One region of the Candidatus Syntrophocurvum alkaliphilum genome, then DNA from elsewhere that is predicted to be linked to it. Evidence: riboswitches for the same ligand, from Rfam matches in the RefSeq annotation. Region 1 holds a riboswitch; the other holds the start of a gene.
What was found. Region 1 has a riboswitch for cobalamin ahead of SYNTR_RS08265 (CbiM family transporter). Riboswitches for the same ligand answer to the same signal wherever they lie in the genome.
Positions count from the first base shown of each region.

Region 2: linked by a shared signal. The riboswitch ahead of SYNTR_RS04220 (zinc-dependent dehydrogenase) and the one ahead of SYNTR_RS08265 (CbiM family transporter) in region 1 are both predicted to bind cobalamin.

Region 1 is NZ_CP046457.1:1,700,546-1,706,096, forward strand. It holds gene cobS (adenosylcobinamide-GDP ribazoletransferase) at 1-9, shown strand, start outside; gene cobD (threonine-phosphate decarboxylase CobD) at 107-1,195, shown strand; gene cobC (alpha-ribazole phosphatase) at 1,192-1,785, shown strand; cobalamin riboswitch at 1,828-2,013, shown strand; gene SYNTR_RS08265 (CbiM family transporter) at 2,125-2,739, shown strand; gene SYNTR_RS08270 (energy-coupling factor transporter transmembrane component T family protein) at 2,774-3,505, shown strand; gene SYNTR_RS08275 (energy-coupling factor ABC transporter ATP-binding protein) at 3,502-4,110, shown strand; gene SYNTR_RS08280 (hypothetical protein) at 4,123-4,305, shown strand; gene SYNTR_RS08285 (hypothetical protein) at 4,312-4,734, shown strand; gene SYNTR_RS08290 (quaternary amine ABC transporter ATP-binding protein) at 4,815-5,551, opposite strand, start outside.
Region 2 is NZ_CP046457.1:854,532-860,082, forward strand. It holds gene SYNTR_RS04210 (TAXI family TRAP transporter solute-binding subunit) at 99-1,052, shown strand; gene SYNTR_RS04215 (TRAP transporter permease) at 1,271-3,163, shown strand; cobalamin riboswitch at 3,607-3,786, shown strand; gene SYNTR_RS04220 (zinc-dependent dehydrogenase) at 3,871-4,917, shown strand; gene trpD (anthranilate phosphoribosyltransferase) at 4,936-5,551, shown strand, end outside.

The DNA of each region.
Region 1 (5,551 bases):
AAATTATAATGTACTTGAAAAAAGAATAAAATGGATTACGAGGTCTCTGCTCGTTTATATCCAGCCAAATTAAAATTAATAAATATATTATAATGGAGATTGTATTATGAATAATAATTTAGAGAAAAATTTATCACATGGTGGAAATGTATGGAAAGCAGCTGAAGAATTAGGGGTTAAAGTTCATGATATTATTGATTTTAGCGCTAGTATTAATCCTTTAGGCCCACCTACTTATGCTATAGAAGCTATACAAAACTATCTTAGATTAACTGAACACTATCCAGAACCCAGTGGCAAAGAATTTAAACTTACCTTAAAAAAGCATTTAGAAATAGATCCTAATAATATTGTATTAGGTAATGGTAGTATGGAATTAATCTATCTTATAAGTCGCCTATTTTATAAAAGACGAATCCTTACTTTAGCACCATCATTTTCTGCATATGGCAAAGGAATTAACAATCCTCAAATTATAAGAATCCCATTAGATAACAACAAGAATTTCAAATTACCTATTGGTGATTTGATAAGCAACATCCAACAAAATGACCTTATATTCATAGCTAACCCTAATAATCCCACCGGAAATGTATTTAAACGAGAAGACTTGCTTCACATTTTGCAAACTGCAGCTAAACTACAAGCAATACTAGTAATTGATGAAGCATTTATGGATTTTGTTACAGAGCAAAATGAATCATTGAAAGATTTAGTTTACAAGTATGATAATTTAATAATACTACGATCAATAACTAAATTTTTTGCATTACCTGGATTGCGTCTTGGTTATGCAATTGCTTCAGAAGAAATTATATCACTAATGGAAGATATACTTCCACCATGGCGCGTAAACACTCTCGCCCTAGCAGCAGGAAAAGCCTCTATTGAAGATTATGAATATATAGAAAAAAGCCACAAGTTAATAAAACAGGAAAAAGAATACTTACAAACACAATTAGAAAATCTAAAAGAATTGAAAGTTTATCCTTCAACTGCTAATTTTTTATTAATAGAAATATTAAATAGTAATATAACAGCAAATAGCCTACAGCAACATATAAAAAATAATAGTATACTAATTAGAGATTGTAGCTCTTTTCCAGGACTTAGCCCTTATTACTTTAGAATTGCAGTTAAAAGTAGAATATATAATGAAAAGCTAATAGAGCAAATGAGGTGTATTTTTAAGTGAAGGTTTTTTTATTAAGGCATGGAGAAACAAATTGGAATTATGAACAACGATATCAAGGACATACAGATATTCCCCTTAATGATATTGGTAAAGAACAAGCAAGAACTGTTGGTAAATACTTGTATAAAAAAGAAAAAATTGAAGCTATCTACTGTAGCGATCTTTCAAGAACAAAGGAAACTGCTGAAATTATAGCAGACTATTTAAGACTGCAAGTAAAATGTGATGCACGTTTTAGAGAAATGTCATTTGGAGATTGGGAAGGCAAGACTTTTACCGAAGTACACAATAATTATAAGGAAGAATTTAATGAGTGGGTTAAAGATACTCTCAACACAGTAGTACCAGGAAGTAAAGAATCATTTACTCAAGTTAGAGAGCGAGCCTTTACAAGCCTCGAAGAAATTAGCAAAAAACATAATGGAAATGTATTAATAGTTACTCACGGAGGAGTAATAAAAACACTTCTTTACTATATTGATCCCAAAAACGACATGTGGGAAACCTATATACAACCGAGTTCACTTTCAATAATAAATATAGAAAATGGTAAATTTCAAGTAATTTCGACTGGAATAACAGTAAAATAAGACAATTTTTTCTTGTTTTCCAAAACATAGTCATGCTAAAGTTAAGCATATAAAAAATTTGATAACTTTAATATCAAATTTAAAACAGGGAAGCTGGTGAGATTCCAGCACGGTCCCGCCACTGTATTGGGGAATTTTTTCACTCAAGCCACTGGTTATTTATTAACTGGGAAGGCGTGAAAAATAATGAACCTAAGTCAGGATACCTGTTTAATAATACTATCTCCTTAGTAGTACCTACGGTGTATAGGTAGGAGAAAACACATGCTATTTATACCCTGTACTACTTTGGTACAGGGTATTTTATTTGCACTATAATAAAAAAAGGAGGATAAGTCTTTGCACTTAAGTGATGGAGTTTTAACACTGCCTATTGTTGTAACTACTACTGTTGCAGCCGCTGGTCTTGTAGGATACTCATTAAAAGGAATTGAAGAACAAGATATTCCTCGTATTAGTCTTTTAACTGGTGCATTTTTTGCTCTTTCATCTATAAGTGTTCCGGTTGGCCCTAGTTCTGTTCATCTTTTACTAGGCGGTTTACTCGGTATCCTCCTTGGAAAAAAAGCTTGTATTGCCGTACTCATAGGCTTATTACTACAATTATTCTTGTTTCAGCATGGCGGACTGACAACACTAGGAGCTAATATGTTATTAGTTTCAATACCTGCATTAGGTGCATATTGGCTTTATAAAACCATAAAGATTAAATCCCGCTTTGCAATAGGATTTTTAGCTGGGTCTTTGGCAGTTATAGGAACATTAATACTAGTAATCCTTCTGTTATTTTTAAGCAACCCGGTCTTTGGTGAAGGATTATTTTCCGTAATAAATATCTTAGTTATAGGTCATTTACCTATTCTTTTAATCGAAGGTATAGTAACCGGTTTTGCAATTCAGTTTTTCTATAAAGTTAAACCTGATATATTAGAAACCCAAAAAGAAGCTATGTAGTTATAAGAAAAATTACAAAATTGGAGAGAGACAAATGATTTTAACAAGTCAAAATACCTCAGAATTCCATAATCATTTATGGGATATTCGAATTAAAATAGTTACACTTTTCCTGTTAGTGTTAGGAATAATAAGCTTAAATACACCTATAATGCTATTATTATCTCTTGTTTTTCTTTTGCTTTTAGCATTATACTCTGGCTTAACTATAAAATTTATGCTAACAAGAGTGACTGTTTTACTTCCTTTTCTTATCTTAATGTCAATACCTCTCTTGCTAGGAGGAGGCATTAGTGAAATACATTATCGCTATGAATTTGTCCTCTTACTTGTTTTAAAAGCATTAAGTTCTTTTATTGCTATGTTAATTATGGTTGCTACACAGCCCTTAGAAGAATTTTTACATGCATTAGGCCAATTAAAAGTACCAGCACCACTCATAAGTATTATTTTTTTAACATATCGTTATACTCTTCTTTTTATTAGTGAAATTAAAAGCACAAAAAATGCACTCCAAGCCAGACTATTTAAACCTAGTCTGCAAAATAATGCATTGCAAGTTTATGGAGAAATCTCAGGGGGGATGATTATAAAAGCTATAGATAGATCTGACCTCCTATATAGGGCTATGAGTACACGATGTTTTAATGGTACTATGCCTTTAGATAATCCTAAAAAGATATGTAAAAAAGACATCCTCACTTCTTCCATAATAGGAGTTTTGCTTATAATAATGTTTAGTGCAGAACGGTGGTGGATCATGTGAAAACCGTTGAAATTAATAAGTTAACTTTCAAATATCCTGATCAAACAATTGGAATCAAAGATTTAAATTTAGAAATTAATTCAGCAAAAAGGGTTGCAATACTAGGATCTAATGGAAGTGGAAAAACTACTTTGTTGTTTCACCTTTGCGGAATATTTATTCCCCAAAAAGGAAAAGTAAAGGTCTTAAACGAAGAAGTAAATAAATCAAATTTGAGAAAAATACGCGAAAAAGTTGGCTTCGTTTTTGATCATCCAGATTATCAATTATTTTCTACAAGTGTTTACAACGACATTGCCTTTGGCCCTATAAACCTAGGTTTAGATGAAAAAACAATAAAAAAAAGGGTGCAAAAAGCAATGAAACTTGTAAATATAGAAGATTTAGCAGCAAAATCCCCTTCTCGTTTAAGCTGGGGACAGAAAAAAAGAGTTGCTATTGCAGGTGTATTAGCTATGAATCCAAGCTTAATAATTTTTGATGAGCCATTATCAGGTCTTGATCCAGCCTCAATGCAAAGCTTTACCACAATTTTAAATCAGGTTTATGATCAGGGAAAAACAGTTTTTATAAGCACACATGATGTAGACTTTGCCTATAGCTAGGCAGACCATATAGTGATATTAAATAATGGAAAGATACTTGCTGAAGGCGCATCATCTTTATTAACAAATAAAAAGCTAATGGAAAGCGTTAGTTTAGACATTCCAGTATTAGTTAAAGTTTTTGAAGGGGTAGACTATTCACCTCGCACTATTACAGAAGCAAAAAAAATTATAAATAAAAAAATGGAGGCTTGATATTTAATGAAACGGATTAATATTAAAAAACTTACTACTATTTTTCTACTAAGCTTTTTTTGCTTAGCAGTACTAACCGCCCCAGTTTTTGGGCATTGTTTGCTTATTGAAGAAATTGAAGAAGGTAAAGTTAAAGTTTACTTTGATGATGGGACTACTAGTGAAAATATCGAAGTAACAGTTTTTGATGAAAAAGGAACAGAACTAACTATAGGAAATCCTGATGAAAACGGTTATTTCCGTTACTCTACCGATCTGGATGCATATGCTATTGTAGCAAATGATGGTGTAGGACACCTTGCTACATTAACTTTAGGTGAAGGTAAATCTGTTTCTCACTCTCATGGTAATAGAACCGTTCAAATAATTAGTATTGTCTTGATTTTTTCAGCTGTAGCTTTTTATTTTTATCGCAGAAAAAGTAAATAATAAATTATATAACTAATAAAGCGAGATATTTATTAAACATCTCGCTTTTTATTGTTAAAGTAACCTTGCTTTTTTAAAGACTAAGTTAAACCCGAAAGAATAGATACCCTTACTATAATTCCTAAAAATCTGTTGTTTTCATCTAATACTGCTATAGGATATTTGGTGTCTGTAGCAAGTGGTATAAGATCTTGAATATAGGCTTCCGGTTCTGTGGTAAAATAATCATGTTTTAAAATTTGTTCTAAAGTATAATTATTCTTGATTGCATCAATAGCATCATCCACAGTAACTATTCCTTTGAGTTCTCTGTTTTTATTAACTACAAAAATACTAGAAATATTATTTGCTCTCATTTCCTGCAGTGCCACACGGGGACCAGAATTAATAAAAGTCATTGCACTTGGTTTTACCATAATATTTTTAGCTTGCAAAACTTTAGAGCGGTCTATATCCTGTAAAAAATCTTTTATATAGTCACTAGCTGGTTCTGCTAATATTTCTTCCGGAGTACCTATCTGCTCAATTATCCCATCTTTCATTATCGCTACCCTATCCCCTAATTTAAATGCTTCATTAATATCATGAGTAATAAAAACTATAGTCTTTTGCAATTTAGTCTGTAAATCAATTAATTCTAGCTGCATATCACGACGAATCAGTGGATCAAGAGCACTAAAGGGCTCATCCATTAGCAATATACTAGGATCTTGGGCTAAAGCTCGAGCTAAGCCTACTCGTTGTTGCATACCACCACTTAGTTCATGAGGATAATGATATTCCCAACCTTCTAATCCCACTACTTTCAAGACATCGA
Region 2 (5,551 bases), 850 kb from region 1:
ATAGTGGATGAAATTTTTGTTCAATATTGTCAATATTAGATATTGTACAAACCATCCAAATTTTATTAATTAATAAGGGGTAAAGGAGGATGTTGATTTTGAGAAAGAAGCTCGTATTAGTAGCAATACTTACAACGTTTGTTTTTATTGCTGCAGCATGTGGTGGTGGGGGTAGCCAACAAATTACTATGGGAACTGGCAGTGTAGGTGGGACATATTACCCACTAGGACAAGAAATGGTCACTGTATGGAACAATAACATTGAAGACGTAAACTTTTCAGCTGTTGAATCAGGGGCATCAGTTCAAAATTTAGCTGATATTGGTGCAGGAAATATGGACTTAGGTATGAGTGTACATATTCCAGCTTTAAATGCACTAGCAGGAATTAATGATTTCGATAATGAAATTACTAACTTCAACTTTATAGGACATATCTATCCAGAAGTACTACAAGTTATTACTCGTGAAGGTACCGGGATAGAAAGCATTTCAGATTTAGAAGGTAAACGTGTTGCAATTGGCCCAGCTGGTAGTGGAACACAGGCTGCAACTAGACTTGTATTAGAAGCATATGGACTAACTGAAGATGATTATGATGCATACCAAGAAGGCTTTGGAGATGCTGCTGATCGCTTACAGGATGGAACAATTGATGCATCATTTGGTTTATTAGGATTACCAAACGGAACTATTGAACAATTACAAGCATCAGTTGGAGATGTACAATTTATAAACATTTCAACTGAAGGATTACAATATGTTGAGGAAAATAGTGACTATGGTGAATTAACAATTGCTGGCGGTACATATGATTGGATAGAAGAAGATGTAATAACAATTTCAGCATTTGCTGTTCTTGTTGCTAATACCGATACAGTTGACGATGAATTAGCATACGAATTAGCAAGAGTTATGGTTGAAAATGCAGATGAAAATACACATCCACAATCTGCTCACATGACATTGGAAAATGCTTTACTGGGATCAGAAGGACTTCCAATGCATCCTGGTGCAGAAAGATATTATCAAGAACAAGGTATACTTGAATAAATTAATAAGAATTCTGATTAGACAACCTAGTTAGAAAGGGGCAAGCATAAAATGCTTTCCCCTTTTTAGATACTGTTACTGGTATAAGGGAGGGGAGCACCATCCGAGATCAAGAAAAAATAGCTAATAATGAAACCAATCATGATGCAAATCAAAAAATTATTGAAAAATACGACAGAGAAAGAAATTATCGAAGTAATTTAGGTAAATTGACTTGGGTGTTTTCATTTCTTGCTATATCTTTAACTATATTTCATTTATATACTGCTTCATATGGTATTTTACAATCACAAGTACAAGGTGCTGTACATTTAGGAACAGGACTTGGTTTAATATTTATACTTTATCCTATTAAGAAAGGATTACAGCATAAACAAAAAGGTGTTCCTTGGTACGATGTAATACTAGCCTTTCTAGCATTGTTCGTGGGTTATTATTTTGCTTATTTTGTAAATGAAATTACTGTACGAATACCTCGTAATGATGCTACAAGTTTAGATCTTTTAGTTGCTGTATTAGGTGTATTTTTAGTTTTAGAAGCAACTAGAAGATGTGTAGGATTACCAATAGTTGTGATTGCTAGTGTATTTATTACATATGCTTTATTAGGCCCTCACATGCCTGTATTAGATCATAGAGGTTTTGCATGGGATAATTTAGCATTAAGACTCTACTTTAGCACTTCTGCTATTTTTGGTACTCCGATACAGGTTTCGTCTAAATTTATTTTCCTATTTTTGCTTTTCGGTGTAGTGCTTATTAAGACAGGTATTGGAAAGTTTTTCAATGATCTAGCCTTTGCTTTGGCAGGACGATATACAGGTGGGACAGCAAAAGCTGCGGTTGCAGCAAGTGCTTTACAAGGAACAGTTAGTGGAAGCTCAGTTGCTAATACAGTCAGCTCAGGTTCCTTTACAATTCCATTAATGAAAAAATCCGGATTTAAACCCGAGTTTTCAGCTGCTGCTGAAGCATCAGCTTCAACTGGTGGACAACTTATGCCGCCAATTATGGGAGCTGCTGCATTTTTATTAGCTGAATATGCCGGTGTTCCTTATAGCCAAGTTATGTTAGCAGCACTTATCCCCGCTTTGCTATATTTTTCGGGTGTATTTATGGGAGTACACTTTGAATCTAAAAAATTAGGTATTAAGGGTTTGCCAAAAAGTGAGCTACCAAAATTAAAAGAAATAATTTTTAGTCGTGGATATATGATTTTACCACTGATATTAATTTTTACGACTTTATTGATTGGCTTTACACCAATACGAGCTGCTTTAATTGGAATAGGAAGTGCGTTTATATTAAGCTTTATAAAAAAGGAGACACGTCTTTCTATTATAGATATTTTTGAAACACTTGAAAGAGGAGCAAGAGTTGCTTTACCTGTAATAGCCGCTTGTGCAAGTGCTGGTATTGTAGCAGGAATTGTTGTTATTACTGGCTTAGGAGGTAAATTGGCTTCAGGAATAATTTCCATGTCAGGAGGCATACTAATTTTAACACTAGTTTTTACTATGCTAGCATGTATATTATTAGGTATGGGTCTACCAACAACTGCCAATTATGTAGTAACAGCATCAATAGCCGCACCGGCATTAGTAAATCACCCAGAATTTGCTATACCGGTATTAGCAGCACATATGTTCGTGTTTTATTTCGGAATAGTAGCTGATATTACTCCGCCTGTGTGTTTAGCTGCCTATGCTGGTTCAGGTATAGCTCAGTCTAATCCATTTCACTCAGGAGTAACAGCAGTAAAATTAGCTATTGCAGCCTATATTATACCTTTTATATTTATATATAACCCAATGCTTATTTTAATAGATTTTACATACCCACTATTAGCAATATCAGTCCTTACAGCAATGCTTGGTATGTTTGGAATAAGTAGTGCTATGATGGGCTACTTTATACGTCATTCATATTTATGGGAAAGACTAGTTTTATTTGCTGCTGGTATAATGCTCATATCACCTAATATTTTGGTAGATCTAAGTGGAGTAATCTTAATAATTGGTATATGGCTAATACAGAAACGAAGAGAAGATGAAAATCTTAAAGATGATAAATTGACTAATGAATTAACTGAAAGACCCCAACACTTATAGGCATAAATTATTACTAGCTCTCTTGGGTTATACCAGTAAACTAATTTAGTTTTCTTAAATATTATTAAACTTTAAAACTACAAGTTTTACACTTGTAGTTTTTTTTATAGCATATTAAATATATTATTATCGTTTTTATAAAAAACTAATTTTGATTCTGCTGCAAAAAGTAACTACAACAAACTTAAGGCTGAGCAAACATGTTTATCTAAGTCCTTAAGTAGCAAGGCGTGGTGCATAGATCACGGCTAAGTATAAATAAAAAATCATTTTAGATAATAAGTGCTAAGCTAAAATGAAGGTAAAGACCGATGAGTGGCGTGATAAATATGTTTGCTCAGCCGATTCCATACTCTAAGTTTAGCTTTTTGCAGTGGATGGTTGACATAAATTACTAATAATATTAATATTTATAAGTAAATAGGTGTTAATATTTAACAACTAAATATTAAATAGTTAATGGTGCTCAATAATTTGAGATAATAGGGAATTGGGTTAGAATCCCAAACGGGCCCGCCACTGTATTGGTAAGTCTAATATATTATTACCACTCCAAAACTGGGGGAAGGTTATATTAGATGATGACCCTAAGTCAGGAGACCTGCCTTAAACTATATTGATCCTTTATCAAAAAGGCATCTAGTAGTAATGGATGATGGAAAGTCCACGCTTTAATATAGCGTGGACTTTATTTTTTTAAGAAAGGAATGATTATTTTGAAAGCTGCAATTTTAGAGAGTAGAGAAAAAATTGTTATTAAAAAGTTAAAAGTTCCTGAATGTAATACAGGAGAACTATTAGTTAAAGTTAAATCTTGTGGAATTTGTAGAACTGATATGAAATCCTTTTTAAGTGGTCAAAGAGATCTTAAACTACCAAGAATTTTAGGACATGAAGTATCTGGAATTATAGAACATGTGGGTTTAGGTGTAAAAATGTATAAAAAAGGAGATCGTGTACAAATTTCACCTGGTATACCATGTGGAAATTGTGAATTTTGTAAAAAAGGTATTGATAATCTGTGTGAAGCTATTAAAATTATGGGATTTAACTATGATGGTGGTTTTGCAGAATACATACTAGTACCTGCTAATGGAGTGAAAAACGGAATAGTAACTATTATTTCAGATAACATTTCTTTTGAAGAAGCATCTATGGCAGAACCATTAGCCTGTAGTATTAATATGCAAGAATTATTAAATTTGAACAATAATAGAACAGTTGTGATTTTTGGCTTAGGACGATTAGGTATATTAAATGCAAAATTAGCAAAACTCAAAGGATCTTCTAATATTATCGGAGTGGAGAAAAATAGGCAGCGTCTATTAAATGCTAAAAAATTTGAATTTGATTATATTATTGACTCGTCTAAGGCAGATGTTGTCAAAGAAATTTTATCATTAACTAGCGGTAAAGGTGCAGATGTTGTTATTCCCTGTTGCCCAGAATACGAGGCAATGAACACTGGAATTCAAGTTCTTACTAAAAGGGGTAAATTAGGTTTTTTTAGCGGATTAATTACTGAAAATTGTAGAAACATAGATTTCAATCTTATTCATTACAAAGAAATAAGTGTTATTGGTGGATATGGAGCTGCAATTAAACATAGTAAAGAGGCTCTAGATTTTATCACAAAAGATAGTATTCGAGTTAGTAATATGGTTACAAAAATAATTGGACTTAATGATATTAAAAAAGGTATAGATATGGTTAAAAATATGACAGAGCTTTCTGTAGTAATAAATTTTGATTAAATTTAGGGGGGATATTATTTGAGAAATTTTAAAGAATTTAGTATGGGGATTACAAAACTTCTAAACAAGGAAAACTTAACACATCAAGAAGCTAAGGACATGTTTTTTAAGGTATTAAATAATGATGAAACAGAAATGCATCAAGGTGCTTTTTTAGCAGCACTTGCTGCTAAGGGAGAAGCAGTACAAGAAATTGCAGCTGCTTGGGAAGCTATCTATGAATTAGATACAGTTAAGGTAACTCCAAATACTACTAAACCTTTAGTGGAAAATTGTGGTACAGGAATGGATAGTGTAAAAACATTTAACATCAGTACAGCTGCCTCAATAGTTGCATCTACAGCAGGAGTTGTAATGGCTAAACATGGTGCCCGTGCTATTACATCTAAATGTGGAACAATTGACATTTTAGAAGAACTTGGAATAGATGTTGAATGTAGCCCTGAATTAGTAAAGAAAAGTATCGAAGAGGTAGGCATAGGTATTTTTAATGGTATGAGTCCAAAAATTCACCCTAAAGCACTAGGTAGAATATTATCTCAGATATCTTTTGGTTCTATTCTTAATATATCTGCTTCTCTTGCAAATCCAGCGTTACCTAAATATGCAGTTCGTGGTGTATATTCTAAACAGC